Regions from separate parts of the Stutzerimonas sp. KH-1 genome, predicted to be linked through region 4. Evidence: predicted binding sites of a transcription regulator. Region 4 holds the regulator's gene; each other region holds the start of a gene.
The links. The regulator FliA, encoded in region 4, starts transcription of late flagellar genes. The targets are predictions, from matches to a motif close to CTAAAGTTTNNNNNNNNNNNGCCGNTAA.

Region 1: the regulator FliA is predicted to act here: its motif matches at 4,142-4,169, upstream of ACX1DW_RS11870 (methyl-accepting chemotaxis protein).
Region 2: the regulator FliA is predicted to act here: its motif matches at 5,720-5,747, upstream of ACX1DW_RS20595 (methyl-accepting chemotaxis protein).
Region 3: the regulator FliA is predicted to act here: its motif matches at 3,151-3,178, upstream of ACX1DW_RS14455 (methyl-accepting chemotaxis protein).

The regions. Positions count from the first base shown of each region.
Region 1 covers NZ_CM137011.1:2,454,402-2,462,104, forward strand. The annotation lists gene ACX1DW_RS11845 (2-hydroxyacid dehydrogenase) at 1-780, shown strand, start outside; gene ACX1DW_RS11850 (methyltransferase) at 852-1,850, shown strand; yybP-ykoY riboswitch at 1,905-2,022, shown strand; gene ACX1DW_RS11855 (TMEM165/GDT1 family protein) at 2,112-2,699, shown strand; gene ACX1DW_RS11860 (ester cyclase) at 2,784-3,227, shown strand; gene ACX1DW_RS11865 (M48 family metallopeptidase) at 3,254-4,072, opposite strand; gene ACX1DW_RS11870 (methyl-accepting chemotaxis protein) at 4,204-6,333, shown strand; gene ACX1DW_RS11875 (SOS response-associated peptidase) at 6,373-6,990, opposite strand; gene ACX1DW_RS11880 (putative signal transducing protein) at 7,002-7,262, opposite strand; gene ACX1DW_RS11885 (CPXCG motif-containing cysteine-rich protein) at 7,262-7,444, opposite strand; gene ACX1DW_RS11890 (1-acyl-sn-glycerol-3-phosphate acyltransferase) at 7,684-7,703, shown strand, end outside.
Region 2 covers NZ_CM137011.1:4,315,483-4,323,185, forward strand. The annotation lists gene ACX1DW_RS20565 (tryptophan--tRNA ligase) at 1-788, shown strand, start outside; gene zapE (cell division protein ZapE) at 952-2,046, shown strand; gene ACX1DW_RS20575 (GlxA family transcriptional regulator) at 2,192-3,181, opposite strand; gene nfi (deoxyribonuclease V) at 3,341-4,069, shown strand; gene ampD (1,6-anhydro-N-acetylmuramyl-L-alanine amidase AmpD) at 4,172-4,723, shown strand; gene ampE (regulatory signaling modulator protein AmpE) at 4,739-5,575, shown strand; gene ACX1DW_RS20595 (methyl-accepting chemotaxis protein) at 5,843-7,703, shown strand, end outside.
Region 3 covers NZ_CM137011.1:2,980,633-2,988,335, reverse strand. The annotation lists gene ACX1DW_RS14470 (hypothetical protein) at 1-1,046, opposite strand, end outside; gene ACX1DW_RS14465 (PaaI family thioesterase) at 1,050-1,478, opposite strand; gene ACX1DW_RS14460 (3-hydroxyacyl-CoA dehydrogenase) at 1,594-3,111, shown strand; gene ACX1DW_RS14455 (methyl-accepting chemotaxis protein) at 3,288-4,853, shown strand; gene ACX1DW_RS14450 (Mpo1 family 2-hydroxy fatty acid dioxygenase) at 4,956-5,480, shown strand; gene ACX1DW_RS14445 (hypothetical protein) at 5,487-6,230, opposite strand; gene ACX1DW_RS14440 (phospholipase D family protein) at 6,393-7,703, opposite strand, start outside.
Region 4 covers NZ_CM137011.1:675,734-683,436, reverse strand. The annotation lists gene ACX1DW_RS03395 (chemotaxis protein CheA) at 1-1,648, opposite strand, end outside; gene ACX1DW_RS03390 (protein phosphatase CheZ) at 1,660-2,454, opposite strand; gene ACX1DW_RS03385 (chemotaxis response regulator CheY) at 2,478-2,852, opposite strand; gene fliA (RNA polymerase sigma factor FliA) at 2,927-3,652, opposite strand; gene fleN (flagellar synthesis regulator FleN) at 3,670-4,497, opposite strand; gene flhF (flagellar biosynthesis protein FlhF) at 4,589-5,881, opposite strand; gene flhA (flagellar biosynthesis protein FlhA) at 5,897-7,703, opposite strand, start outside.

The DNA of each region.
Region 1 (7,703 bases), 1.8 Mb from region 4:
GAGACGCTCGCCGCCTGCCCGGAACTCAAGCTGATCCTCGTCTCGGCCACCGGCGTCAACAACATCGACCTGCAGGCCGCCCGCGAACGCGGCATCGTCGTCAGCAATTGCCAGGCCTACGGCACCCCAACCGTCGCCCAGCACACCCTGATGCTGCTGCTGGCCCTGGCCACGCGGCTGCCCGACTACCAGGCCGCCGTCGCCCGCGGACGCTGGCAGGAAAGCGGACAGTTCTGCCTGCTCGACTTCCCGATCGTCGAGCTGGACGGCAAGACCCTCGGCCTGCTCGGGCATGGCGAGCTGGGCAGTGCCGTGGCGAAGCTGGCCGAAGCTCTGGGCATGCGCGTGCTGGTCGGCAACCTGCCGGGACGGCCGAAGCGCCCGGATCGCCTCGACCTGGACGAGCTGCTGCCACAGGTCGATGCACTGACCCTGCACTGCCCGCTGACCGAACAGACGCGCAATCTCATCGGTGCCCGCGAGCTGCAGCTGATGAAGCCGACCGCCTTCCTGATCAACGCCGCCCGTGGCGGCCTGGTGGACGAACAGGCACTGGCCGATGCGCTGCGCCGCGGCCACCTGGGTGGCGCCGCCACCGACGTGCTGACCAGCGAGCCGCCACGCGATGACAACCCGCTGCTCGCCCCGGACCTGCCGCGTCTGATCATCACGCCGCACAGCGCCTGGGGCAGCCGCGAGGCTCGCCAGCGCATCGTCGCTCAGCTGGCCGAGAACGCCACGGCGTTCTTCGCCGGCAGCCCACTCCGCCAGGTCAACTGAGCCGGGCAACTGCGGCTTGCGAGAGAGGCCGCCGAGCCCCTAAGCTCCCGGCCTTTTTCAGGGAGACGCCAATGGACCCGCGAAGCGAAGTGCTGCTGCGTCAAGCCGAGCTGTTCGGCGGCCGGGTATTGCTCGCCGGCCTGCCGGCCGACGATCTGCTGGGGCAGCTGACAGGCGCTACCGCCTGGAGCTGGCACGCCGGCGAACAGCAGCAGCTGGACAAGCGCTTCGGCGGGCGCTGCAGCTTCGGCGTTGCCCCGCCGCAGGGGGCGTTCGACACGGCCGTGCTGTTCTTGCCGAAGTCCCGCGAGCTGACCGACTACCTGTTGCAGGCCCTGGCGGCACGTTTGCCCGGCCGACCGCTGTACCTGGTGGGCGAGAAGCGCGGCGGCATCGAGCGTGCCGCCAAGCAGCTGGCCTGCTTCGGCCGCGCGCGCAAACTCGACAGTGCCCGCCATTGTCAGCTCTGGCAGGTCGAGGTCGAGCAGGCGCCCGCCGCGCCGGATCTCGATGCGCTGGCCAGCCGTTTTACCCTGCAACTGGCTGACGGGCCGCTCGAGGTGGTCAGCCTGCCCGGCGTGTTCAGCCATGGCCGCCTGGATCTGGGCAGCGCCCTGTTGCTCGAGCACCTCGACGACCTGCCCGGCGGCCGACTGCTGGATTTCGGCTGCGGTGCCGGCATTCTCGGTGCCACGCTGAAACGCCGTTATCCGCAAAGCGAGCTGGTGCTGCTGGACGTCGACGCCTTCGCCGTCGAGAGCAGTCGCCGGACGCTCGCAGCCAACGGGCTCGAAGCTGAAGTCATTGCCGGCGATGGCATCGACGCCGCGCCTCGGCAACTGACTGCGATCGTCAGTAACCCGCCGTTCCATCAGGGCGTGCACACCAGCTACCGGGCCAGCGAGACGCTGATCGAACGCGCCGCCGAGCACTTGGTCAGCGATGGCGAGCTGCGGCTGGTAGCCAACGCGTTCCTCAGGTATCCCCCCCTGATCGAGCAGCATCTTGGCCCCTGCCACACGCTCGCCGAGCGCGACGGCTTCCGTATCTACCGCGCCGTGCGGCCCTGATGCCCGCGACCGGCGGTTGCACCGAACGGCCGGTTGCGGCAAACTCGCCGCCGTCCTTGGGGGAGTAGTCTCCGACGAGCGCCCTGCTCGTCCGGCATGCGTCAACATACTTGGTCCACAGACCATGGCGCATGCGACCGGCCAGCGCGTAACGATACGCCAGGTCAGGTTTGACAAGACCCATGACATGTACACCTGACCCGGGCGGGCAGGCTGCGCATGTCATGGTGAATCTGTCGACCCGCCCTAAAGGAATGCCGCTTGGAATCGTTTTTCGTCCCCACCCTGATCGTTGCGCTCGCCGAAATCGGCGACAAGACGCAGTTGCTCGCACTGCTGCTGGCGGCGCGTTATCGGCGCCCCTGGCCGATCATCTGGGGCATCGTCGTCGCCACCTTGGCCAACCATGCCGCCGCCGGTGCGGTCGGCAGCTGGGTATCGAGCCTGCTCTCGCCGGTGGCGCTGAGCTGGATCCTGGTGGCCAGCTTCGCTGCGGTCGCGCTATGGACGCTGGTGCCGGACAAACTCGATGACGACGACGCCAAGCTGGGCCGCCCCTACGGCCCGTTTATCGCGACAACAATCGCCTTCTTCATTGCCGAGATGGGCGACAAGACCCAGGTCGCGACCGTGATGCTCGCCGCGCAGTATCCGGAATTCGTGCTGGTCATCCTCGGCACCACGGTCGGCATGCTGCTGGCCAACGTACCGGTGGTACTGGCCAGCCACTTCGCCGCCGACCGGCTGCCGCTGACGCTGATCCGCCGGGTCGCCGCCGCCGGCTTTGCCGCGCTGGCGCTGTACGCCGGCTATCAGGCGCTGACCATGAGCACGATTGTCTCAGGCTGATACCCAGCGCAAATCTGCGCAACCGGGGAGCTGATAGAGTGCGCTACCGCAGCGCATATCAGCGCCCCGAGGAGATCAGGCTGCATGTCAGCGGATGGACGCAAGAAACGAGTCTGCAACCATATCGATCTGAGCTGGAACAAGGGCCGCCTGGCCCTTTCCGAACAGATGCAGAGCAAGTATTTCGCCTACAAGGGCTCATTCATTGGCCAGCCGCTGAACAGCGCAGGCTTCGCCGAGCTCGTGCGCAATGTGCGTAGCGCCATGCCGGACCTGGAAGTGGTGGTGGACGAGTGCATCTGCGAGGGCCACAAGGTGGTCACCTCGAGCACGGTGATGGGAACACTGGCGACGCCGCTGTTCGGCTATTCGGCCACCGACAAGATCCTCGCCATCGCCGCCATGAGCGTCTGGACGCTCAATCCGGCCGGCGATATCGAGGAAATTCACACACTGATCGATCTCGAGGGCGTGCACCAGCAGCTGGGTATCGAAACACCTCTCTCGACGCTGCTGTCGCCGACCTGAGCGGTCGGCGAGCAGCGTCGCCTCGGTCAGCGGCCGCTGCGGGCCTGCTCGTAGAGCGGCATCACTTTCGGAATATTGGCACGCAGCGCCGCGGTGCGAGTCGCCGAGGAAGGGTGGGTGCTCATGAACTCAGGCGGAGCCGAACCACCGGCCGAGGCCATCTTTTCCCACAGCGTGATCGCCGCGTTCGGGTTGTAACCGGCACGAGCGGCCAGTTCCAGACCGATCAGATCCGCTTCGTTCTCGTTGCCGCGGCTGTTGGGCAGCGTCATCAGGTATTCGACGCCCATGTTCGCCAGCTGCAGGCCACCCGTACCGACACCCATAGCCGAACCCAACTGAGTCGCCATCTGCACGCCGTAGGCCTTGGACATGGCTTCGCGGCCGTGCTCACGCAATGCGTGGGCGATCTCGTGCCCCATCACCGCCGCGATCTCGTCATCGGTGAGCTTCAGCTTCTCGATCAGGCCGGTGTAGAAGATGATCTTGCCGCCCGGGCCGCAGTTGGCGTTGAGCTCCGGACTGTCAATGACGTTGACCTGCCAATCCCATTGCGTGGCATCGGGACGGAACACTCCGACCTTGGCGATCAGCCGCTGGGCAATGCCGTTGACCCGCTTGGCGATTGCACTGTTCTTCTCCAGCACACCCTTGCTCGACGCCGCACTGAGCGTCTCCTGGTAGGACTGGGCATACATCTGGTTGACCTGCTCGGTCGACAGCATGCTGAACATGTACTGCTTGCGGTCGACGCCTACGGCGCCGCCGCTGGTGGTGTTGACGGCCTGACAGCCCGCCAGCACGACAGCAGCGGCCAACAGCGACAATCTGTGCGGCTTGAACATCGAGTTTCTCCGGAAAACCTGCGCCGTATCCTAGAGCGGGCCCACCTGTCAGGCAACCGAACGTGCCCGCTGCAGTTGTCGGAAATCCGGCCGATAGCCTGCCTATCCGCTGCGCAATTGGAGTTCCGCACATGTTCCGATCCATCCAGACCGCCTTTGCCGCGCTGGCCGGCACCTGCACCCTGGCCGTGATCGCCGCACTTCTGCTATATGCAATGGTTTCCGGCATGCGCAGCCAGGCGCTGGTCGAGGAGCGGACCCGCTCGCTGATCGACGGCATGGTCGAGCAGCGCGTCACCGCCCTCGCCCAGACCCAGGTCAGCCGGATCCAGGCGCAACTGCAGGCGCCTCTGCAGATCGCCACGAGCCTCGCGCGGGTGCACACGCTTACCGCGCTGACCGGCGACGACGGCATGCCGATGGCCAACCTCCGGCGCGAGGAACTGATCAACCTCGCGCGCCAGACGCTGATCGAGAATCCCGAGCTGACCAGCACCTATATCGCCTGGGAGCCCAACGGCGTGGATGCCAACGACCTGATGTATCGCGGCGACGAGCCGGGCATGGTCGACGGTCGCTTCGCCAGCTGGGTATACCGCGACGGCAGCGGCAAGCTGTTGGTCGACCGCCTCACCGATATCGAAGACACCCGACTGCTGGATACAGGCGTACGTGCCGGCGAGTACTACCTGTGCCCGCGCGAGCAACTCAAACCGTGCGTCGGCGATCCCGCCCCCTATGAGATGAATGGCAAAACGTCGCTACTGTCTTCGTTCAACGCGCCGATCATCGTCGACGGCAAATTCCATGGCATCGTCGGCGCGGACATCAGTGTCGACTTCATCCAGCAACTGCTGAGCAATGCCAATGCGCAGCTCTATGGCGGTGTCGGGCAGATCGCGCTGATCTCGAACAACGGCCGCCTGGCCGCCTACAGCAGCGACAAGAACCTGATCGGCAAGCCGGCAGCACAGATCCTCGACGCCGAGGAGCAGGCGCTCGTCCAGCGCCTGCCGGCCGGCCAGACCCATTATCAGATCGACCAGGCGAATGGCCACGTCGCATTGTTCCTGCCTTTCTCCTTTGAAGGCACCGACGCCCGCTGGGTACTGATGCTGCAGCTACCGATTGCCGAAGTCATGAAGGACCTGGAACAGCTCATGGCGGCGCTCGGCGAGGAAAGCCGCAGCAGCCTGGCCACCATGCTGATCATCGGCATGCTGATCGGCCTTGCCGGCCTGCTGGCAATCTGGCTGGTCAGCCGGCGCATCACCCGTCCGCTGCGCGAGATGGTGGTGATGCTGGACAACATCGGCCAGGGCGAAGGCGACCTGACCCAGCGCCTGAACATCAACAGTCGCAACGAGCTAGGCCAGATTGCCGCCGGCTTCAACGCCTTCCTGGCACGCCTGCAGGGCATGATCGGCGAGGTGGTCGGCTCGGTGCAGAAGGTCAGCGACGCTTCCGAGCACACCGCCGACATCGCTATCCGTACCGACAAGGGGGTGCAGACGCAACTGGCGGAAATCGAGCTGGTGGCCACCGCTGTGCACGAAATGACCGCAACGGCTCAGGACGTGGCGCGCAACGCGACCCAGGCGGCCGAAGCGGCGGGCAATGCTGACCGCGCCGCGAATCAGGGCCGGCATATCGTCCAGGACACCGGCTCGACCATCGCCGAACTGGCCGACGAGATCGGCCGTGCAGTGGAGGTGGTGCAGACGCTGGCTCGCGACAGCGAAAATATCGACGCTATTCTGGTCACCATTCGCAGCATCGCCGAGCAGACCAATCTGCTGGCCTTGAACGCCGCGATCGAGGCGGCGCGTGCTGGCGAGCAGGGCCGCGGCTTCGCCGTCGTGGCCGACGAAGTCCGCAACCTCGCGCAGAAGACGCAGCAGGCGACCGGCGAGATTCAGCAGATGATCCAGCAGCTGCAGAACGGCACCCGGGACGTGGTGCAGGTGATGGAGCAGAGTCAGAACCGCACCCAGCGCAGCGTCGAGCAGGCCGATGCGGCTGCCGAAGCGCTGCAGGCAATCACCCAGGCGGTCTCGCTGATCAACGACATGAACAACCAGATCGCCAGCGCCGCCGAGGAACAGAGCGCCGTGGCCGAGGACATCAACCGCAACGTCACCAACATCGGTCAGGTCGCACAGGAGGTCGCCGGTGGCGCCGAGGAAGCCAGCCAGGCCAGCGCCGGCCTGACGCGTCTGGCCGAGCAGCAGCGCCGCCTGATCAATCAGTTCAGGGTCTGACCGGAGCTGTCGGCAGGACCGGGCAGCCAGGCGGATGTCTCAAGCGGGGGTGAGGCATTCTGGAGAATCGAGGCGCGGGTCGTTGACCAGCGTCGCCAGCGGCCGCTCGCGCAGCGTCGGGGCTGGTTGCAGCAACAATTGCTGAAGCGTTTCGGGAGGGGTGGCGGGATCGAGCCACGCCGCCTGCCCCGCCTCGTCGAGGATCAGCGGCCGGCGCAGCGTGGCCGCCGGCTGGGTCACGACAGCAGCACTGAGATAGGTGTGCCCCTGCACCGGATAGGCTTCCCAGAGCGCGGCGAAATAGGCGAGCGAGCCTTCGCAGGTCATCCAGTAGGGGCGCTTGCGCGCCGAGCCGCGCCATTCGTAGAAGCCGTTGGCTGGCAGCAACCCGCGGCGCAGGCGAAACGCCTCGCGGAACATCGGCTGCTCGCTGATGGTTTCCGCCCGCGCCTGGGCCGGCGTGCGCGTCAGATCGGTAAGCCAGGCCGGCGTCAGCCCCCAGCGCACGCGGCTGAGCTGCAACTGCGTATCGACCTGGCGCAACAGCAGCACCGAAGCGCCAGGCGCGAGGCTCCAGTGCGGTTGCTGATCGGAGGGGAAGCCAGGCAAGGCAGCGAAGTCCTGGCTCCAGCGGAAAAGGGCATAGCGACCGCACATAAAAAGACTCGTCAGCAGATCAGTTCGCCGGGGTAACTCTCCGGTTCATCGCCCGGCAACGGCTCGGCGCCATTGTACGCAGCGATCAGCTGACGTGCCCGCTCGGCATCCTCATCCGCGACCATGAGCCCGAGCAGCCCGGCCGCCGGCAGTTCGCCCATGGCGCCGATCAGATGACTGCCTGCCAGGAATGCGTCGATACCCTCGGCAACCAACATGCCGCTGAGCATTTCCGCCTCCAGCAGATCGCGCGGCTCGTAGATACGCCGCATCATTCATCCTCCCCACGGGTTTCCAGCTGCCACTGCTCGCCGTCCGTATGCAGATCGAAGACGATCGGCCGGCAGCACACGGCGCAGTCCTCGATGTACTGCTGATCGCCCGCGCTGAGATCGAGAACGGCCTCGATCGGCTCGCCGCAATAGGGGCAATGAAAGAGCTGTGTTTCCAGCATCGGTCCTCCGCGTGACTTGTCGCTATAATCGCCGTCTTTAAAGGTCGCTGATTCGAACCTTTAAGAAGACCGACTCGGTGTGTCCCGCAATTGGGCACCCTGGGCCGCAAGCAGGGTTTCACAGGCATGCGGCGAAACGGCCGTTTACTCGATGAGTATGAGCCAGCCGGCTCCGGTCCGTTCCGCGAATTGCCTGCGCACCCGTTGCAGGCCCGTTCCTCGTTTCCTTTACAGAGAGCATGATGGACGAATTCGAAGC
Region 2 (7,703 bases), 1.2 Mb from region 4:
AGGAAAGCGTCGCCACGCTGCCCGGCCTCGATGGGCGCAAGATGTCCAAGAGCTACGACAACACCATTCCGCTGTTCGGCAGCGCCAAGGAGCTGAAGGCAGCGATCGCCCGTATCGTCACCGACTCGCGCCTGCCGGGCGAACCGAAGGATCCGGACAACTCCCACCTGTTCACGCTTTACCAGGCCTTTGCCACTGCGCAGCAGCAGGCGGACTTCCGCCAGGAGCTGCTCGATGGCCTGGCCTGGGGCGATGCCAAGCAGCGCCTGTTCGAGCTGCTCGACAACGAACTGGGCGATGCACGCGAGCTGTATCACCAGCTCATCACCAAGCCTGCCGAGCTGGAAGACATCCTGCAGGCGGGAGCCGCCAAAGCGCGCAAGATTGCTACCCCGTTCCTTGGCGAGCTGCGCGAGGCGGTGGGGCTGCGCAACTTCGCCAGCGAAGTGAAAAGCGCGGCGCCGGCGAGGAAGAAGTCCAGCAAGACCGCTCGCTTCGCCAGCTTCCGCGAGGCCGATGGCGCCTTCCGTTTCCGCTTCTTCGCCGCTGATGGCGAGGAGCTGCTGCTGTCCCGCCCGCTGAGCAATCCGAAGGCCATCGGCAGCCTGACCCAGCGCCTGATCGCCGGCGGGCCCGACGCCCTGGAACTTCGCGAGGACGAAGGCGATCAATTCACCCTGTGGCTGGACGACGAATGCATCGCCGACAGCCCGCACTACGAGAGCGCCGAAGCGCTCGACGCCGCCATGTTGCGGGTGCGCGAGGCGCTGGCCACGCTTGTCGAGTAACGCTGCTGGCAGGCCGGGCGCAGCCGATGGGTGCGCTCGGCGACGCGGTGATTTCCAAGTACGGCTGTCCCAGGAGGGCTGACGCTTGAACGACCTGAGTAAATTGCCAACCACCGAGGGCGCCGCTAAAGTGTCGGCCCCGTTTCACTACCCAGACTCCGCCATGACTCCTCTTGAGCGCTATCAGGCCGACCTGAAACGTCCTGACTTCTTCCACGATGCCGCCCAGGAAAACGCGGTGCGTCACCTGCAGCGTCTGTACGACGACCTGGTCGCCGACGATCGCAACAAGAGCGGCCTGCTCGGCAAGCTGTTCGGCAAGAAGCAGCAGGGCCCCATCAAGGGCATCTACTTCTGGGGCGGCGTCGGCCGCGGCAAGACCTACCTGGTGGATACCTTCTTCGACGCGCTGCCCTTCGAGCAGAAGATGCGCACGCACTTCCACCGCTTCATGAAGCGCGTGCACGAGGAAATGAAAACCCTCAAGGGTGAGAAGAACCCGCTGACCATCATCGGCAAGCGCTTCGCCGACGAGGCCCGGGTGATCTGCTTCGACGAGTTCTTCGTCTCCGATATCACCGACGCGATGATCCTCGCCACGCTGCTCGACGAGCTGTTCAAGAACGGCGTGAGCCTGGTGGCTACGTCCAACATCGTGCCGGACGGCCTGTACAAGGACGGTCTGCAGCGTGCGCGCTTCCTGCCGGCAATCGACCTGCTGAAGAAGCACACCGAGATCGTCAACGTCGACAGCGGCATCGACTATCGTCTGCGTGCTCTGGAGCAGGCCGAACTGTTCCACTTCCCCCTCGATGCCGAGGCCGAGCAGAGCCTGGAACGCAGCTTCAAGAGCCTGCTGCCGGAGAACTGCCGGGTCGTGAACAACGACGCACTGATGATCGAAAACCGTGAAATCCGCGCGGTGAAGACCGGCAACGACGTGGCTTGGTTCGAGTTCCGCGAGCTCTGCGACGGGCCGCGCAGCCAGAACGACTACATCGAGCTGGGCAAGATTTTCGGTGCCATCCTGCTGGCCAACGTCGAGCAGATGAACGTCGCCAAGGATGATATGGCGCGTCGCTTCATCAACCTGGTGGACGAGTTCTACGACCGCAACGTCAAGCTCATCATCTCCGCCGAAGTGGAACTGAAGGATCTCTACACCGGTGGCCGCCTGGAGTTCGAATTCCAGCGCACCCTGAGCCGGCTGCTGGAGATGCAGTCCCACGAGTATCTGGCGCGTCCGCACAAGCCCTGACCGTGAACCGGTCGCGAAGACTTGTTCTTCGCGGCCGGGGTCACCCGCATGATTACTGCGCTGTTGTCGGAGCGGTCTCCCTGCCAGGCCGCCCGCTGCAGTCGGCTGCCCGCTTCGGCACGCCATGGCTGTTTCCGTGTTTGCCCTAGGATGCCGGCCGGTACTTCTGCCGATAGTGGTTCGGCGATAGCTCCGTGTGCTGGCGGAACAGCCGGGCGAAGAAGCTGGCATCGTCGTAGCCCACTTCATAGCTGATCGTCTTGATGCTTTTGCCGGTTGTGGCCAGCAGGCTCTTGGCCGTCTCGATGCGCAGGCGTTGCAGATAATGCAGCGGCTTGTCGCCGGTGGCGGCCTGAAAGCGACGCATGAAGTTGCGAATGCTCATGCAGTGCTGGCGGGCCACGTCCTCGAAGCGGAATTTCTCCGCGTAGTTGGTCTCCAGCCATTCCTGGATCTGCAGGATGCGGGTATCCAGATGCAGTTTCTGCCCGCCAAAGCCCAGCCGGCCGGGGCTGTAGCTACGCTGCAACTCGAACAGCACATCACGCGCCATGCCCTGCGCCACCTGCGCACCGCAGAAGCGTTCCACCAGATACATGTAGAGGTCGCAGGCCGATGTCGTGCCACCGGCACAGTACAGGTTGTCGCTGTCGGTCAGATGCTTGTCGGCGCTGAACTGTACGTCCGGAAACCGCTCGACGAACTCGTTTGCGAAGCGCCAATGGGTGGTCGCTTCCCGGCCATCCAGTAGTCCCGCCTGAGCCATCCAGAACGCCCCTGTGGCTTCTCCGCAGATAACTGCGCCGGCGGCGTGCCGCTCGCGTAACCAGGGCGCAACCTCAGGGTACTGTGCGCAGAGCGCGTCGAAGTCGCCCCAGAACGCCGGCAGAATGACCATGTCGGCAGCGTCCAGCGCGGCATCCACCGCGAAGGAGGTTCCGCTGAACGTGCTCACCGCCTGGCCGCCGGGGCTGACCAGGCGAGTTTCGAACGCCGGCGTCAGCTCCATCCCGAGCTGTCGGCCGTAGCGCAGGCTGGCCATGTGAAAGAAATCCTTGGCCTGCATGAGCGTCGAGGCGAAAACCCCTTCGGTGGCCAGTATGCTGATGTGCTGTATCGAGGCGAGGTTGGGCATGAGCGTTCTAATTATTGTTGCGGCTGAACAAGGCGAAACTGCCGTCTTGCGGCTGGAGCGTCCTATTTTTGTGCCGTGTTGTCCAGCCCTCGAAGAGTCGAGACGGCTGAACCCCGGGTCCGACAGCACGTCGAAACGCAGAAGCCGATGGAGCCATGCATGAACGAATCCAGCCACTTTCCAGCGAATCCTTTTGGCGATTGGGATGGCAGCCCGGCCGCGGCGCGAGCGCTGCAGCAGACGCTGGTCGCGCAGCTGCGTCTGCAGGACGACTTTCCGCCGCTGCACCTGATCGCCGGGGTGGACGTTGGCTTCGAAGAGGGCGGCAGCATCACCCGGGCGGCGGCGGTGCTGCTGCATGCCGAGACACTGGAGCTGGTGGGCAGCAGCCTGGCGCGAATCCCGACCAACATGCCCTATGTGCCCGGCCTGCTGTCGTTTCGCGAGCTGCCGGCCGTGCTGCAGGCGCTGGCGGAATTGCCGGCAATTCCCGACCTGATTTTTTCCGACGGCCACGGCATCGCCCACCCGCGGCGCCTGGGCATCGCTGCGCATCTGGGCGTGGTGACCGGCCTGCCCACCATCGGTGTAGCGAAGAAGCTGCTCACCGGTGAACACGACGAACTCGATCTGCAGCGCGGTGCCCGGGTGGCGCTGCGCGACAAGAAGACCGGCGAGGTGATCGGCTGTGTGCTGCGCAGCAAGGACAAGGTGCGGCCGTTGATCGTCTCGCCGGGCAACCGGGTCAGCATCGCCACGGCACCGGAGCTGGTCATGCGCTACGTGACACGCTACCGCCTGCCGGAACCGACACGGCTGGCCGACCGCCTTGCCTCCCGTCGCGAAGAGAAAGCCGCGGCACGGCGCCTGGGCGGTACGGCCGGGTAGCGAATGGTTTGTAACGGCGAATGCCGGTGACAACGGCAGCGCTTGCAGCGCCTGTCTCGCAAGCGCTAGCCTGCGGGCCTGCCGTCAGCATGGACCTTCACGATGCATCTGGATACCGCCACCGGCTGGTGCCATGGCGTCCACCATTGCCCGTCACCCAACTTCAACCAGCGGCCAGCCGGCGAGATTTCGCTGCTGGTGATCCACAACATCAGCCTGCCGCCAGGCCAGTTCGGTACCGGCAGGGTCCAACAGTTCTTCCAGAACTGCCTACAGCGCGACGAACACCCCTTCTTCGAGGAAATCGCCGAACTGCAGGTCTCGGCACATTTTCTCATCGAGCGTGATGGCTCGATTACCCAGTTCGTCTCCTGTCTGGACCGGGCCTGGCATGCCGGGGTGTCCTGTTTCGACGGTCGCGAGAGCTGCAACGATTTTTCCATCGGCATCGAGCTTGAGGGTACCGATGACCAGCCGTTCAGCGAGCCGCAATACCAGGCGCTGATCGCGCTATGCCGGGTGCTGCAGAGCGGCTATCCGGGCATCACGCCGGAGCGGGTGTGCGGCCACAGCGACATCGCGCCGGGGCGCAAGACCGATCCCGGACCGGCCTTCGACTGGCAGCGCTTGCGTGCCGCCTCAGTTACCTGCTGACGAAAGGAAACGGCGATGAGCTTTCTGGTGATTCTGCTCGTGCTGCTGGTGGAGAAATTCTCCGATTGGCGACCACGGCTGCAGTACGACCGCCCCTGGCTGGCGCGCCTGCGCCAGGCCGAGGCCAGTCCGCGCTTGCGCGGCGCTCCCTGGCTGGCGCTGGCGTTGCTGGTACTGATTCCCGTACTGCTGCTTGGCCTGCTGTTGGTTGCACTGGAACCATTGGCCTACGGCTGGTTGAGCCTGCCACTGCACTTGCTGGTGCTGCTCTACAGCCTCGGCCGCGGCCATGCCAAGGCTGAACTCGGCGCGTTCCGCGATGCCTGGCGTCGTGGTGATGAGGAGGCCGCCGCGCTGGCGGCCGAGCGTGACGCCGGCCTGCAGGCGCAGGACCCGCCGAGCCTGTTATCGGCGGTACAAACCTGGCTGCTGTGGCGCAGCTACGAGGGTTTCTTTGCGGTGATCTTCTGGTACCTGCTGCTCGGGCCGATGGCGGCACTGGCCTATCGGCTGCTGGCGCTGTGCGCCGAGCACGCCGAACTCGAAGGGCTGCGCGAGCGGGCCGAGCAGCTGCGGCATGCCTTCGACTGGTTGCCGGTACGCGTATTGCTCGGCAGTTTCGCCCTGGTCGGCAACTTCGTTGCGGTCAACCGGGCGCTGCTGCATGAACTGTTGAGCTGGGATGTGCCGGCCCGGCGCCTGCTGGCCGATGCCGGTCCGCTGGCCGCCGATCTGCCGCCTGCGACCGAGGGTGAGGCGGGCATCGCGCGGCTCGACGGGATCGCGGCGTTGCTGGTGCGCACACGCGTGTTCTGGTACGCGGTGATCGCGGTCTGGACGATCCTCGTCTGAGCCTTATCCGCCAGCGGCGGCGCTGATGGGCCTCCATAACGCCGCTGTATGAGGTTTGCCTGTCGAATCGCTGGAACCCTTGAGCCAGACGCCTCGCCGGGTGCCTATCCAATACAGAACTGCTGGCCATGATTTGGCCATTACCTTAAGTTACAAAAGCCCCTACCGATATCCCGTATAACCCGGGCAGATGCCACTCTCTGACGAGCCCTGCTGCGCGTTGCAATTTGCGTGCAAGCCAATACCAATAAAATTGGGAGACGTCGTGTGAATAGCCTGTTGTATCCCGCCATCGCGTTCATGAACCGCCTGAGCTTCGGCATGAAGTTCAGTCTGGTCAGCGTCCTGTTCTTCGTTCCCATGCTGCTGAGCAACTACTATCTGGTGCGCGATTCGTACCGAGCGTATGTCGGTACCCGCAACGAGTTGCAGAGTCTCGAGCTGCTCGGCTCGACACTGCAGGTGCGGCGCAGCATGGAGGATTGGAAAGACCTCGTGCACATCGAGTCGATCATCGGCCAGACCGGCAATGTCGAGGCGTTGCAGACGCGTCTGAACCGTGTCGAAAGCGAGCTGACGGCGCAGCTGCAGGCGCTGGCCCCCGTTGGCGATGCGCCCGAGCAGGTGGCCGAATTCAATGCCCGGCGCGACGAACTGGTGGCTGGTCTGCGGGCTGCCCAGGCCGAGCAATCGCTGCAGTCCAAGGCGGCCATGGCCGAGACGCTGCTGGGTCAGTCGCAGGTGATGATCAAGCTCGTCGCCGGTCAGTCCGGCCTCAGCCAGGATCTCGAGCGTGAGGTGCGTCAGCTGGCCGAGCTGCTGACCACGGTAACCCCGGCCATCAGCGCATCGCTCGGCGAAGGACGTGCGGTGGGCTCCTACACCTTCGGCCAGGGCTACCTGAACTCCGATGCCAGCAATACGCTGGACAACCTCGTGCTGGAACTGGAAAAGCAGCAGGCGCAGTACGCCGCACAGTTGCAGGACGCCCTCGGCGCGAGCCAGGCCGCGCGAACCCGGCTCGACGCTTTCGCTACGGCCAGCCGCGAGTCCCTGCAGGCGAGCAGCGACATCCTGCAGGACGAGGTGATCATGGCCGACGCGCTGGACCAGCCATGGGAACAGTTCTACGAGCGCATCAGCGCCGAGATGGCCAAGACCTACGAGCTGAACGACGCCATCCTGACATTTCTCGATGTGGAACTCGCCGAACGGTTGGAACAGAAGCGCCTGCTGATGACGCTGCTGCTCTCGGCCCTGGCGGTGGTGTTGTGTCTGGTGGCCTACCTGTATGCCGGCTTCTACGCTTCGACGCGCGCCTCGTTGCACAGTCTCGGCAGGATCATGGACAAGGTCGCCGCCGGCGACATGACCGCGCGCTATCAGGTACAGAGCCGCGATGAGCTCGGCGAGCTGGGCCAGGTGTTCAACACTACCGTGGCGCAGATCCGTGAACTGATCGAGCGCGTCGGCCATACCGTTGCCGAGGTGGAGCGCCAGGCCGGGCGGGTGGAGAGCGTATCCGGCGAGAGCAACCAGACGGTATCCGAACAGCGTGGCCAGATCGAACAGGTGGCCACCGCGATGAACGAGATGTCAGCCACCGCCCAGGCGGTCGCCACCAGCGCCGAGGCCGCAGTGGGCAGCGCGCAGAGCGTCAACGAGGAAACCGTAAGCGGCCGTTCCCTGGTGGTCGCGCAGGTCGGCGGCATCCAGCGGCTTGCCAGCGAGATCGAGCAATCGGTGGGGGTGATCAATCAGCTGGCCGGCGACAGCAAGGCGATCAGCCAGGTCCTTGACGTGATCAAGGCGATCGCCGAACAGACCAACCTGCTGGCCCTTAATGCCGCGATCGAAGCGGCGCGGGCCGGCGAGCAGGGCCGCGGGTTCGCCGTGGTTGCCGACGAGGTGCGTGGCCTGGCGCAACGCACGCAGAAGTCCACCGCAGAAATCGAGCAGATGATCTCGCGCCTGCAGAACGGCGTCGGCGCGGCGGTGAAGACCATGCACGCCAGTCATGCCCTGGCCGAGGAAACGGTCGGGCAGTCGGCACAGGTGGAGCAGGCGCTGGAGAACATTCTCGGCGCGGTGGGGCTGATCGTCGATCAGAACCAGCAGATCGCCGCGG
Region 3 (7,703 bases), 2.3 Mb from region 4:
GCGAGCATGCCGATGGCGCCGAGGCCGAACAGCGCCAGGGGCGTACTGCTGAAATGACCTGCCAGCCGTTCGACCGGAATCAGGATGGCGGTCAGCCCGCCCAGCAAGGCGGAACAGGCGAAGATGAAGGTCTCGTTACGCATTCCAGCGAGGGTGTCGCGTACCTCGCCATAGATGTCGCTTGGCGAGCCGCCCTGGCGCAACAACAGGCCGACCACGGCGAGCGGCACCAGCAGCATCGCTGCCTGGGTCGCCGACAGCCAGGTCAGGCTGGCCAGTAGAGCGATCAGCGCGATGCCCAAGAGGCTGCCGTACAGCAGCCCGCGCAGCTCACCGGCCGGAGCTGGCGGCAGCTCGCCGCCCGCTTGCAGTTGCTGCAACCGGTGATTGTCCATCGTCCAGCCGACCACCAGCAGGATTGCCGCACAGAGCAGCCCGAACGGCAGCAGTGCGCTCCAGCTGAGCCCTGGCAGCTCGCGGGTGAGAATCGCCACGGCAACGCTGGTGGGTGCCAGCAAGGGCACCAGGGCGAAGCCGCGCAGTGCCGTGACCATCACCCCGCGGGCGCCCTCGCGCCGCTGTGCCGGGCTGTAGCCGCGGCCGTCCAGATGACGTTCCAGCGAGCCGCAGACCAGGTTGAGCATGCCGAAGCTCAGCACCGAACTGATGGCGAAGGTGCTCAGCAGATAGCTCGGGTAGAGGCGCCGGCGCGGTTGTCGCAGCAGCAAGCGGTGCAGCTCGCCCAGTTGTGGCAGCCGCTTGACTGCGCAGTGCGCGAGCCCCAGCGCGCCGATGAACGCGCCGTAATAGGCAGCGGCAGCCAGCATCCGCTGCGCCTGCTCCCAGCTGGGCGTGCCAAGCAGCAACCAGCAGGCGAGCAGGCCGAGCGTGACCAGCCCCAGCCGGCGCGGGTAGGGCATCAGCGAGCGCCAGTGCCAGAGGAAGAACAGTACCAGCAGGGCGCCGCTGATCACGCTCGGCCATTGCAAGCGGGAGACCAGCGCGAACAGCTCGCAAGCGAGCGCCAGTGGCAGCAGGGCCAGCATCGGTCAGGGCAGCTCGCTGCGCAGCTTGCCGCGCTGGTAGACGCCTTCACCAAAGGCCAGCAGGCGATCTTGCTCGTCCAGCAGGTCGCAGCTGGCCATGAATACCTTGTGCCCGGAGGAGCGGCAGCGTGCCACCGCGCGGATGCGGCTGCCGGCTGGCGCCGGTGCGCTGAAGTTGACGTTCATCGACAGGGTGGTCGCCACGCGGCGCTGGTCCGCCTGCTCGGTCCAGGTGCCGCACAGGCCCATCGCCACGTCGAGCAAGGTTGCGCTGACGCCGCCGTGCAGGTTGCTGGCGTTGTTCAGGTGGCGAGGCTGCAGCAGCAGTTCGATCACCGCCCGCTCGGGGCCGTACTCGGTCAGGCGGCAGCCGATATCCTGAAAGAAGCCGGTTATGGAGGCTTCGACCTGCTGGCGTGAATGCTCGGACATAAGGGCGTATCGGTAGGAGGTTGCGCCGCAGAGTGGCAGTCTTTAGCCTGCTGGTCAATCTGGCGGAATGTTATTCCGCATTGCGGAATGTGCGGCGTGTGAGGAGGGGCTTGGGATGTTCGAACGTATCGGAATCATCGGTGCCGGCGCCATGGGGCGGGGCATCGCTCAGCTGTTTGCCAGCGCGGGCAAGCAGGTATGGCTCTACGATGCGCGCGGCGAATCGGTCGCCGAGGCGCTGCGTTTCAATCGCGAGCTGCTGGAGCGCAGTCTGGCCAAGGGCCGCCTGAGCACCGAAGAACTCGATGCCACCCTGGCGCGCATGCAGCCGGCTTCGACGCTGCAGGAGCTGGCCGGTTGCGACCTGCTGATCGAGGCCATCGTCGAGAATCTCGAGGCCAAACAGGCGCTGTTCGTCGAGCTGGAGGCGCTGGTTGCCGAGGACGCGGTACTGGCGACCAATACCTCGTCACTGTCGGTCACGCGGATCGCCGCGGCCTGCCGGCACCCGCAGCGGGTGGCCGGTTTTCATTTCTTCAACCCGGTGCCGTTGATGAAGCTGGTGGAAGTGGTGCGCGGCGAGCGCAGCGATCCGCAGGTGATCGAGCGGCTGGTCAAGCTGGCCGAAGAGGCCGGGCATTTCCCTGCGATCACACCCGATACTCCCGGATTTCTGGTCAACCATGCCGGTCGCGCTTACAGCACCGAGGCGCAGCGCATCCTCGCCGAGGGCATCGCTGATGCCGAGCAGATCGACCGCATCCTGCGCGACGGCCCGGGCTTTCGCATGGGGCCGTTCGAACTGTTCGACCTCACCGGCCTGGACGTCTCTCACGCCGTGATGGAGTCGGTGTACCAGCAGTTCTATCAGGACCCGCGCTATACGCCGTCCTACCAGGCAGCGCAGCGGGTCGCCGCCGGCCTGCTCGGGCGCAAGACCGGTCAGGGCTATTACCGCTACGACAATGGTCAGCAGATGCGGACGCCGGAGCCGGCCGTCGAGCCAGCCCCGGTCGACCGCCCGTTCTGGCTGGACAGCCAGGACGCCGAGCTGCGCGGCTGGCTGGCGGCCTTGCTGGGCCTGGCGGGTGCACAGTTGGAGTCGGGCGAGACGCCGTCGGAACAGGCGATCTGCCTGATCACGCCGTTGGGTGAGGACGCCAGCGCGATGATCGCGCGTCTGGATTTGCCGGCGGAGCGTTGCATCGCCTACGACCTGTTCTGCGATCGCGAACGGCGACGCGTGCTGATGCGTACGCCCGCGCTCGACCCCGCACTGGAAGCCCAGGCGCGGCAGGCGCTGGGCGGCGACGGCGTGCCGGTGGAGGTGATCAACGATTCGCCGGGGTTCGTCAGCCAGCGCGTCGTGGCCAGCATCGTCAACCTGGGCTGTGAGATCGCCCAGAAGGGCATCGCCGATCCGCATACGCTGGACCGGGCAATCACTCTCGCGCTTGGCTACCCAAAAGGGCCGCTGGGGTTTGCCGAGCACTACGGTGCGGCGCGCGTCCTCGCCATTCTCGAGGCGATGCAGCTCTGCTATGGCGGCGAGGCGCGCTACCGGCCGAGCCCTTGGTTGCGCCGACGCGTGCAGCTGGCGCTGCCTCTCGCGGCGGCCGATCGGCCGGGGTGATCCGAGACCGGCGATGCTGACCGGTGGCAGGCGTGGTGCCTTCAGTTTGGCGCGAAGCGGCCGTTAAATCGGAAGTGAGCCTCCGATAACGGCACGTTGCTACTAAGGCACTACTGTTCTTTAGCGGAGCGTATGGGTACAACGTCGGATCGCCCCGACAAGAACAAGAGGCCGCTATGAGCCCTGCCAAACGCCATCCCCAGGCCATCGTGTTGCACGCCGCGCTGATCATCGGACTGCTGTTCGCGCATCACTGGCTGGCGCCGCCCGTGCTGGTCACGGCGGTCCTGCTCTTGCTCGCGGCGCTCCTGCCGTGGTTCCTACTCGGGCGGGCTGCGCAGGATGGTACGTCGGCCGAGGGGGATGCTTCCCAGAGCTTCACCAAGTTGAGCAAGAACCTGTCGCGCAATACCTGCCACAACGCGCTGTCCGCCGCACAGGTGGCCTATAGCGCCGAACAACTGGCCAGCCGGCTTCAGTCGCAGTTACAGGCGGTGAGTGAGATCGCCAATGGTGCCCAAGCCATCGCCGCCACTGAGCAGGACAGCGCCGAGCGCGCGCGTCATACGCTGGACGCGGCGCAGGCGGTACGCCAGCGCAGCGATGCCGGTCAGACCGAGCTGCAGCGCGCCATCGAGCGCATGCAGCAGCTCAGCGCGCAGACCCATGCCAGCCGTGAGCTGATCGATGGCCTGTCCGCGCGCACCGAAGAGATCCGTCGGATCACCGATGTGATTCAGTCCATTGCCAGTCAGACCAATCTGCTTGCGCTCAATGCCGCCATCGAGGCCGCCCGCGCCGGCGAGGCAGGTCGTGGCTTCGCCGTGGTAGCCGACGAGGTTCGCAGCCTGGCGGCGCGCACATCCAGCGCCACCGAGGAAGTCGGACGCATGGTGACCGACATCCGTGAGCAGAGCGAAGCGGTGGTCAGTTACATCCAGCGGCAGGGCAGCGAGCTGGACGTTGCGGCCGAACAGATCGCCGCTACCGGCGAACAGCTCAGCGGCATCGCCGAACTGGCCGGTAGCGTCGAAAGCCAGGTGGAGCAGATCACCACCGGTACCGCCGACAACCATCAGCGGCTTACTGGGCAGTTCGTCGCCCTCGACCAGCTGCGCGCCGATGCGCTGGACAGCGAGAAGCAGACCCGCCAGCTCGAGCAGGCTGCCGAACGGTTGGTCGCCCAGGCCGAAAGCGCCAGCGAGCAGTTGGCCGAGGTACAGCTGGACGATTACCACCAGGCGATCTACGACCTGGCCCGCGAAGGCGCAGCAGCCATCGCGGCGCGCTTCGAGGCCGACGTCCAGGCCGGGCGGATCAGCCTCGACGACCTCTTCGATCGCAACTACCGGGCGTTGCCCAATACCGATCCGGTGAAGTACCAGACGCGCTTCGATCGTTACGCCGATGAGGTCTTGCCGGCCATTCAGGAGCCGTTGCTAGGGCAGCATCAGTCACTCGTCTACGCCATCGCCACGACCCCGGAAGGTTATGTGCCGACCCATAATCGGGCGTTCAGCCAGCCGCCGGTGGGCAATCCTGAGATCGACCGGGTCAAGAGTCGCAGCAAGCGCCTGTTCAACGATCGCACCGGTGGACGCTGCGGTAGCCACCAGCGCCGCGTGCTGCTGCAGACCTACAGTCGTGATACCGGTGAGCTGATGCATGATCTGTCGGTGCCGATCATGGTCGGCGGGCGCCACTGGGGTGGGTTGCGCCTGGGCTATCGGCCCGAGGAATAGCCTTTCGGTCCTGCAGCTTGGCGCTATAGCCGTGCGCCTGGGCGGGACGGCTCCGCAGGCAGCGACTAAGCTTGGCGGACCGCCGTTGTCTGGGACAGCACCATGAAAAGCCTGACCGATCACCTGGCGCAATACGCCGCCTACCACCGTGACCCGCGCAATCTGCTCAGCCATTTCATCGGCATCCCGCTGATCGTGCTCGCCGTGGCCGTGCTTCTTTCGCGTCCCGCCATCGAGTGGGGCGGCCTTTGGCTCAGTCCGGCAGCATTGGTATCGCTTGCCGCTGCGGTCTTCTATCTTCGTCTCGACTGGCGCTATGGCCTGCTTATGAGCGCCGTGCTGCTGGTCTGCCTGTGGCTGGGCGCACGCCTGGCGAGCGCCGGCACGCCGCTCTGGCTGAGCGCGGGCGTGGGGATGTTCGTGCTCGGCTGGATCATTCAGTTCGTCGGGCACTATTTCGAGGGGCGCAAGCCGGCCTTCGTCGATGACCTGACCGGCCTGATCATCGGCCCGCTGTTCGTTGCGGCGGAACTCGGTTTCATGCTCGGTTTGCGCGAGCCGCTGCGCCTCGCCATCGAGGCGCGCGTCGGCCCGGTGCGTCTGCGCGAGTCGACCGCGCGTAGCTGAAGCGCGTCAGGGCCGTGCGGCCATCCACTGGTCGCTGAGGCTGCGCGCGTGGCGGTCGACCATGATCGGCGCGAAGGGGCGGCCCGAGGCGGTGCTGAAGTTGTTGCTGGCGCTGTTCATGTCCTCCAGTGCCACCTTGAGAAAATCCCAGCGCGTTTTGAGCTTCGCCAGCGTCGGATCACGCTTGCCGTCCAGCTCGGCCAGCTGTGTATCGATGGCCGGCACCAGCTGGCGTTCATCCTGACCCAGGTAGGTATCCGGCTGCTCGCGGGCAATCTCGAAGGAACCTATGTAGGCACGGCTGAGGTACTGCACCGCGAGGTACTCGACCTTGGCCGGCAATTCCGCTCGAGCATCGGCGCCCTGTTGCGCGCGAACCGCGGTGAGAAAATCGCGCAGGGCCTTGCTCATCTGCAGTGGCCAGCCCCAGGGCATATCGTCTTCCTCGTAGCCGAAGCCCGCTCCCTCACGCAAACGCGCGAGCAGCTCCTGATGACCTTCGCGCAGCGCGCTGGTGGGGTTGGGCACTTCGAGCATGGCCGCATTCAGTGCCCGGATGTCGTCCTCCAGGCGTAACAGATGGGCCTTCTGGAAGCCTTCGCCACGGTAGAGCAGCAGGCTGCTGGTGGCGCGGTTGGCATGGATCTGCATGTTCTGCAGGGCAGTGGCAGGTTCGCTTGGCGCCGCCTCGGTGAAACCGGGCAGCATCGCAAGTATCAGCAATAGCCAGAGGCGGGTGAAACGTTCCATTGTTGTGCTCCTTTCTTATTTTTATAGAAGCGTTGCGTGCTGGCAGCCGCGAATTGAGCCTAACGGAGCGCTGGCCAAGTGGTATCACCCCAAAGAATGATTTGTAGCGCTTTGTAGTCATTTGCGTCGCTATCGCGCAGCGGCGAGCGGCGAGCGGCGAACCTAGAGCATTTTTTCCAGGCCGATCACGTTGGAAAACCACGCGTTGAAACGTCGCCATGGGCCGCCTGGCTCTTTTTCGATGACGCGCAGCCGGCCACCGTCTTCCGCGATCCAGACCAGCTGCCGCTGTCCACCTCGCTCCTCCAGGCGCACCTCGTAGCTCACCGCTGGCGACATGCCTTCCAGGGTCAGGCGATGCACCTCTCGGGCCAGTTCGGGGCTTTCCACGAGAATGCCGACTTCGCTGTTCCACAGGATCGAGCGCGGGTCGAGATTGAGCGAGCCGATGAAGACTTTTTCCTGATCGAACACCGCCGCCTTGCTGTGCAGGCTCGACTCCGATTCGCCGAGAAAGCTGTAAGACGGTTCCTGCTCCGGCTGCCGGCGCAGTTCGAACAGGCGGACCCCGAGCTCCAGCATCCGCTCGCGGTAGGGCGCGTAGCCGCCATGCACCGCCGGAACGTCGGTGGCTTCCAGCGAATTGGTCAGGACGCGAACGACGACGCCGGCACCGGCCCGGTCGGCCAGGTAGTCGACGCCACTGTCGGTCGGCACGAAATAGGCGGAGACCAGCGTCAGCTCCTGGCTGACCGCCTGCATGGAGGGAGCCAGCTGGGCGGTCAGCAACAGGGAGGCAGCAGGCACACCCTCGGCCAGCAGTTTTTCCGGCGCGTCCCACATGGCTTCGCCGGGCGCCCAGATCAGTTCCTCCAGCCACCGTTGCAGTTGCGGACGCTGCTTGTACTGCATCAGCCGCTGGTACTGCTTGCTGTTGTCCTGTCGTGCCTGTTGCAGGTAGTCACGCAGCTCCTGCCGCGCCTTGTCCAGGCGGCTGGCCTTGGGCTGCGACCAGAGAAAGCGCTGGATGGGCACGCTGAGCTGGTTGTTCCAGTATTCATCGAAACTTCGCGCCAGCTGTTCGGCCACCGGGCCGGCACCGAGCAGGTCGATGTCGGTGAAGTTCATCGCCTGGTCCGCCTCGAAGTACTCGTCGCCAAGGTTGCGTCCGCCGACGATCGCCAGGCTGCTGTCGACCAGCATCAGCTTGTTGTGCATGCGCCTGTGCTGCAGAGACAGGTGCAGCAGCCGTCCCAGGGTGCGAGTGACAGCGTTGCTGCGGCCGATATGCAGCGGATTGAACACGCGGACCTGGATGTTGGGGTGCGCCGCGAGCGTCGCGATCCGGTAGTCATGTCCGTCGCTGGTAGTGTCGTCCAGCAGCAAGCGCACGCGTACGCCGCGATCGGCGGCCTGCAGCAGTTCGTCGATCAGCGCCCGCGTGGTCAGGCCGTCATGGACGATGTAGTACTG
Region 4 (7,703 bases):
AGATCAGGTTGTAGCACTCCAGATCGCTCAGGCGATCGGCGGCATCCTTCTCCAGCATGCCTTTCTCGACGGCCTTGGCGCGCAGGACGTTGGCGTCCATGCCCTTGCCGTCATCGCTGATGATCAGCAGGATGTGGTCGCCTTCCTGCTCGGCCGACAGCACCACACGGCCGGTACGCGGTTTGCCGGCCGCCTCGCGCTCCTCGGGCATCTCGATGCCATGGTCGACGGCATTGCGCACCAGGTGCACCAGCGGGTCGGCCAGGGCTTCGACGAGGTTCTTGTCGAGGTCGGTTTCTTCGCCCACCAGTTCCAGGTTGATCTCTTTCTTCAGGCTGCGCGCCAGATCGCGTACAAGCCGCGGGAAACGGCCGAACACCTTCTTGATCGGCTGCATGCGGGTCTTCATCACCGCGCTCTGCAGGTCGGCGGTGACCACATCGAGGTTGGAAACGGCCTTGGCCATTGCCTCGTCGCCGCTATTGGAGCCCAGGCGCACCAGACGGTTACGCACCAGCACCAGCTCGCCGACCATGTTCATGATCTCGTCCAGCCGCGCGGTATCGACGCGCACCGTGGTCTCGGCCTCAGCCGGAGCCTTCTCGGCCGCGGCTGGCGCGGCGGGCTTGCTCGCTGCGGCAGCCGCTGGTTTGGCAGCAGCCGGACGAGCCGGCTCAGCCTTCGCGGGAGTCGGTTTGGTCGGCGCCTTTTCTACCGATGCAGCAGCGGCGGATTCGCTGACACCGGCCGGGCTGGCGCTGACGACTGGGGGTTCGAACTTGCCTTTGCCATGCAGCTGATCGAGCAACGCTTCGAACTCGTCATCGGTGATCTCGTCGCTTGCGCCTGCCCCACTACTGGCCGTTGCAGGCTCGGCAGCCGCCGGCGTGGTCGCTGCGGTGGTTGCCGGCTCGAACTTGCCCTTGCCGTGCAGCTGATCGAGCAGTGCTTCGAACTCGTCATCGGTGATCTCGTCGCTTGCGCCTGCCCCACTACTGGCTGTTGCGGCAGCCGCCGGCGTGGTCGCTGCGGTGGTTCCCGGCTCGAACTTGCCCTTGCCATGCAGCTGATCGAGCAATGACTCGAACTCATCATCGGTGATTTCGTCAGCCACGGTGCCTGTATCGGCGGATGCCAGCGGCTCGACAACGGGCGGTTCGATCGCGTCCAGTAGCTGCTCGAAATCGCTGTCGGCGCCTTCGCTCACAGGCTCGGCGATCGCCTGGGGCGCTGCGGCGGCAGGTGCTTCGTCGTCGGATGCAGGCTCGGCCAGACGGGCCAATGCGGCCAGCAGTTCCGGCGAGGCAGGAGTAGGTTCGACGCGTTCACGGACCTGGCTGAACATCGCGTTCACGGCGTCGAGCGCCTGCAGAACGACGTCCATCAGTTCGGAATCGACTCGACGCTCACCCTTGCGCAGGATGTCGAAGACGTTTTCGGCAATGTGGCAGCATTCCACCAACTCATGAAGCTGGAGAAAGCCCGCACCGCCCTTGACCGTATGGAACCCGCGAAAAATCGCATTGAGCAACGCCATGTCATCGGGGCTGCTTTCCAGCTCCACGAGTTGCTCGGACAATAATTCGAGAATCTCGCCGGCCTCTACCAGGAAGTCCTGGAGAATTTCTTCATCGGCGTCGAAGCTCATATTCACTTCCCCTAAAAGCCCAGGCTTGAAAGCAGATCATCGACATCGTCCTGGCCGGAAACGACGTCTTCACGCATATCGGCATGCATCTGCGGACCTTCACCATTGGAAGGCGATTTTTCTTGTTTTTTCTTCTCTTGCTCGGCGCGCATGGCATCGCGGTCGTGCTGGATGCCAGCCACGCGGTCGACCTGCCCCGCCATCAGGACGAGATTGAGCAGATTGCTTTCAAGCTCGGTGATCAGTCGGGTGACACGCTTGATGACCTGGCCGGTCAGGTCCTGGAAATCTTGGGCCAGCATGATTTCGCTGAGGTTCTGCGAAAGCTGGCTGCCATCGTTCATGCTGCGCTTGAGGTACTGGTCGATGCGCTTGACCAGCCCACGGAACTGTTCAGCATCCATTTCGCGGCGCATGAATCGCTGCCAGTCAGCCGTCAGGCTCTGGGCCTCGTAGCTAACGTAGTTGACCAGCGGCGCCGATTCCTCCACCAGATCCATGGTGCGGTTGGCGGCCTTCTCGGTCATCTCCACCACATAGGACAGGCGATCGGTCGCGTCGGTGATCGGTGACGGATCGCCGCCGGTGGCACAGGTATCCATCTCGAGTTTGACGATGGCGTTGTGCAGCTCGCGGGTGAGCTTGCCGACTTCCTGATAGAGGCTGTGATTACGCGCCTGGCTGAGTTCATTGAACATCTGCGTCGCTTCATCGAAGCGGCCCTGCTGCAGGCTTTCAATCAACTTTGGGGCGTTGGCCTTCAGAGTCGCTTCGAACTCTGCCAGGCTCTGATCTGCTTGCGTCATAGTGCCCTCGCGGCGTTGCTGCTTCAGCCGTTGACGCGCTCGAAGATCTTCTCGATCTTCTCCTTGAGCACCTGGGCAGTGAAAGGCTTGACCACATAGCCGTTTACGCCGGCCTGTGCCGCCTCGATGATCTGGTCGCGCTTGGCTTCGGCAGTGACCATCAGCACCGGAAGGTGCTTGAGGCGCTCGTCGGCACGCACGGTGCGCAGCAGATCGATACCGCTCATGCCCGGCATGTTCCAGTCGGTGACGAGAAAGTCGAAGCTGCCGCTCTTGAGCATCGGCAGCGCGGTGGTGCCATCGTCCGCTTCGGCGGTGTTGGTGAACCCCAGGTCACGCAAGAGGTTCTTGATGATTCGTCTCATCGTCGAGAAGTCATCGACGATGAGGATTTTCATGTTCTTGTCCAAGTCGACCTCCGTAAGTCCCAAAATGCCTCAGCAAACCGAGCACGTCATACCGCAAACAATCGTCAATTGGCGCGCCATTCACCGAGGCGCGCACGCAGGCGCGCCGCACACTGGCTATGCAACTGGCTCACACGCGACTCGCTGACTCCCAGCACCTGACCGATTTCCTTCAAGTTCAGCTCTTCGTCGTAATACAACGACAGCACCAGCTTCTCGCGCTCCGGCAGGTTGGCGATGGCTTCTGCCAGCGCCAACTGGAAACGTTCGTCCTCCAGATCGCGGAAAGGCTCGGGGTGCGTGCTGCCGGCATCCTCCTGCAGCTCGCCATGCTCGCCTTCCTGCAGCAGGTCGTCGAAGCTGAACAGTCGGCTGCCGAGGGTATCGCCGAGGATGCTGTAATACTCATCGAGACTAAGCTTAAGTTCGGCCGCAACTTCATGATCTTTAGCGTCACGACCGGTTTTCGCTTCAATGGCGCGGATCGCCTCGCTGACCATGCGCGAGTTGCGATGCACCGAGCGTGGCGCCCAGTCGCCCTTGCGCACCTCGTCGAGCATGGTGCCGCGGATGCGGATGCCGGCGTAGGTTTCGAAACTGGCGCCCTTGCCGGCGTCGTATTTCTTCGCTGCTTCCAGCAGTCCGATCATTCCAGCCTGGATCAGGTCGTCCACCTGCACGCTCGCAGGCAGACGCGCCAGAAGGTGGTAAGCGATACGCTTGACCAACGGCGCGTACTGATCGATCAGGCGATATTGAGCATCCTTTGCCTGAGCCTTGCTGTAATACATAGCGGATCCGGCACCTGTCATTCGTGGCTTTCTGAAGCGGGACTGATGAGGCGCTCGACGAAGAACTCGAGATGGCCGCGCGGGGTAGCGGGCAACGGCCAGGTATCGATCTTCTGCGCAATGGCCTTGAAGGCCAGCGCGCATTTGGAGCGCGGATAGGCTTCATAGACGGCACGCTGCTTTTGTACCGCTTTGCGTACGGCCTCGTCGTAGGGCACGGCGCCGACATACTGCAGCGCCACATCGAGAAAACGCTCGGTGACCTTGGTCAGTTTGGCGAACAGGTTGCGACCTTCCTGGGGCGCATGCGCCATGTTGGCCAACACCCGGAAACGACTGATGCCGTAGTCACGGTTGAGCAACTTGATCAGAGCATAGGCATCGGTGATGGACGTGGGTTCATCTGTCACGACCAGCAGCACTTCCTGCGCGGCACGCACGAAGCTGACCACCGAATCACCAATACCGGCCGCGGTATCGATGATCAGCACGTCCAGTTCATCGCCCAGTTCACTGAATGCCTGGATCAGACCGGCATGCTGCAGGGACGACAGCTGCACCATGCTCTGCGTCCCGGATGCCGCGGGCACGATACGGATGCCGCCGGGGCCCTGAATCAGCACATCGCGCAGATCGCACTCACCGGCGATCACATCGGCCAGGGTTCGCTTGCTGGTCAGGCCAAGCAGGACGTCGACGTTGGCCAGACCCAGATCGGCGTCGAGCAACACCACACGCCGGCCGAGATCGGCCAGCGCCAGCGCCAGATTGACCGACACGTTGGTCTTGCCGACGCCACCCTTGCCGCCGGTCACCGCAATCACCTGTACGGGATGCATACCCATGTTCACACGCCTATATCTTGCTGGGGCCATACGGCCGGCGATGCGCCCGCATGGCACGCATCTGGTTCATTCTGGTACCGCACTCGCTTGATCATCCGGCCCGCCGTGACGAGCCGTTGTACAACCCGGCGAACATGTCGGCCATGGCCTCTTCGCTCGGCTCCTCGCCTGATTGCAGGCTTACCGCACGGCTGACCAGCTGGTGGCTACGGGGCAGATGCAGGTCATCCGGAATCCGCGGGCCATCGGCGAGGTAGGCTATCGGCAAATGCTGGCTGATCGTGAGGCCGAGCACATCGCCGAGGCTGCCTGCCTCGTCCAGCTTGGTCAGGATACAACCCGCCAGGCCGCAGCGACGATAGTTGTGCCATGCCGCCTTGAGTACCTGACTCTGGCTGGTCGCCGCCAACACCAGATAGTTCTTGGATTTCACACCGCGATCCGACAGAGCTTCGAGCTGCTTGCGCAAGGTCGGATCGCTGGCCGGCAGGCCGGCGGTGTCGATCAGGATCACCCGCTTGCGGGCCAGCGGCGCGAGCGTCTTGCTCAATGGCTGGCTCGGGTCGATCTGCAGCACCGGTACGTCGAGGATACGCCCAAGCGTCTTGAGCTGCTCCTGCGCGCCGATCCGGTAGTTGTCCATGCTCGCCACGGCGATGTTCTGTGCGCCGTACTTGAGTACGTAACGGGCCGCGAGCTTGGCCAGGGTGGTGGTCTTGCCAACACCGGCCGGGCCGACCAGCGCAATCACTCCACCCTCTTCCAGCGGCTCCTGCTTGCTGACCTTGATCGCCTGCGCCATATAGGCCAGCACCATGCGCCAGGCCTGACGCGGATCGTTGATGGTCGCGACCTTTTCCAGCAGGCTGCGCGACAGTTCGGCCGGCAGGCCGAGGCGCTGGAGCCGGCGCCAGAGGCTGGCCTGCTGTGGACGGCGGCTCTGCTCCTGCCCCCAGGCGATCGAGCCGAGCTGCACCTCGATCAGCTCACGCAGACCGTGCAGCTCCGAGTACATCGCCTCGATCGCGCGCGGATCGACGGCAGCAGATGGCGCGGCAGCCGGCTCGGGCTGAGCGCTCGGCGCCACGGCGGCCGGCTTCTCGTCAAGCAGTTGACGATCCTGCATCTTCGCCCGCGGCGTGGCGCTCAGTTCGGCATGGGCACTGGCCAGGCGCGATTGCGTCTTGCGCAGCTCAGCTTCCAGCGCAGGATTGGGCTTGGTCGCTGCCGGCGCGGACTGCATCGGGTAGTCGAGTACGGCCGTCAGCTCGACGCCACCGGCCACCCGGCGATTGCCGATGATCACGGCATCGGCGCCCAGCTCGTCACGCACCATCTTCATGGCGATGCGCATATCGGCGGCGAAGAAACGTTTGACCTGCATGGCCTGTACCCTCGGTTAATTCTGACCCACCGTCGAGACGATGGTGACCTGCTTGTTGTCCGGTATTTCCTGATAGGCCAGAACATGGATGTTCGGCACTGCCAGCCTTGCGAACCGCGACAGCATCGCCCTGACCGGGCCGGCGACCAGCAGAACCGCCGGTTTGCCGAGCATTTCTTGACGCTGTGCCGCTTCTACCAGAGACCGTTGCAACTTTTCGGCCATTCCCGGCTCCAGCAGGATGCCGTCATCGGAGCCCTGCCCAGCCTTCTGCAGGCTATTGAGCAAGATCTGTTCCAATCGAGGCTCGAGGGTGATCACAGGCAGCTCCGGCTCTAGTCCCACAACGTTTTGCACGATTGCGCGGGATAGCGCAACGCGCACCGCAGCCACCATCGCGGCGGGATCTTGACTCTTGGCGGCCACATTGGCGATAGCCTCGGCGATGGTGCGGATGTCGCGCACGGGAACCTGCTCCTGCAACAGCGCCTGCAAGACCTTGAGCAGCGTGGAGAGCGATACCATGCCAGGCACCAGCTCCTCGGCGAGCTTGGGCGAGCTCTTGGCCAGCAGCTGCAGTAGCTGCTGCACTTCCTCGTGCCCCAGCAGCTCGTGCGCATGCTTGTACAACACCTGGTTGAGGTGCGTGGCGACGACAGTGCTGGCATCCACCACCGTATAACCCAGCGACTGTGCCTGATCGCGCTGGCTGGTCTCGATCCATACCGCCTCCAGCCCGAATGCCGGATCCTTGGCGGCAATGCCGTTGAGTGGGCCGAACACCTGGCCCGGATTGATCGCCAGCTCGCGATCCGGATAGACCTCCGCCTCGGCCAGGCTCACGCCCATCAGCGTCAAGCGATAGGCGTTGGGCAACAGGTCGAGGTTGTCGCGGATATGGACCGAAGGCATGAGAAAACCCAGGTCCTGCGAGAGCTTCTTGCGCACACCCTTGATTCGCGCCAGCAGCTGCCCCCCCTGATTACGATCGACCAGCGGGATCAGACGATAACCGACCTCCAGGCCGACCATATCGACCGGAGTCACGTCGTCCCAGCCCAGCTCCTTGGTTTCGGCGGCTCGTTGCGCGGGCAGCATCTCCTGCTGCTTCTGCACCTCCTGCTCGGTCTTCTTGACGGACTGCTTCTGGCGGTGCCAGATCCAGTAGGCACCCGCTGCAGCCGCGGCACCAAGGCCGAGGAAGGACATATGCGGCATGCCCGGAACCAGCCCCATGGCAATCATGATCGCTGCCGACACCGCCAGCGCCTTGGGCGAGGCGAACATCTGCCGCTGCACCTGCTGCCCCATATCCTCCGAACTGGTGACGCGGGTCACCATGATGGCTGCTGCGGTGGACAGCAGAAGGGAAGGAATCTGTGCAACCAGACCGTCACCAATGGTCAGCAACGCATAGACCTGGCCTGCCTCACTGAAGCTCATGCCGTGCTGCGCCATGCCTATGCCAACGCCGCCGATCAGGTTGATGAAGAGAATCAGCAGGCCGGCAATGGCATCACCGCGCACGAATTTCGAAGCACCGTCCATAGAACCGTAGAAGTCGGCCTCCGAGGAAACCTCGCTGCGGCGCTTCTTGGCTTCTTCCTGGTCGATCAGGCCGGCGTTGAGGTCGGCGTCGATCGCCATCTGCTTGCCGGGCATAGCGTCGAGGGTGAAGCGTGCGCTGACTTCCGAGATGCGCCCGGCGCCCTTGGTGACCACGACGAAGTTGATGATCATCAGAATCGCGAAGACGACGATACCCACGACGTAATTGCCGCCGATCACTACGTTGCCGAAGGCCTCGATCACATGGCCTGCG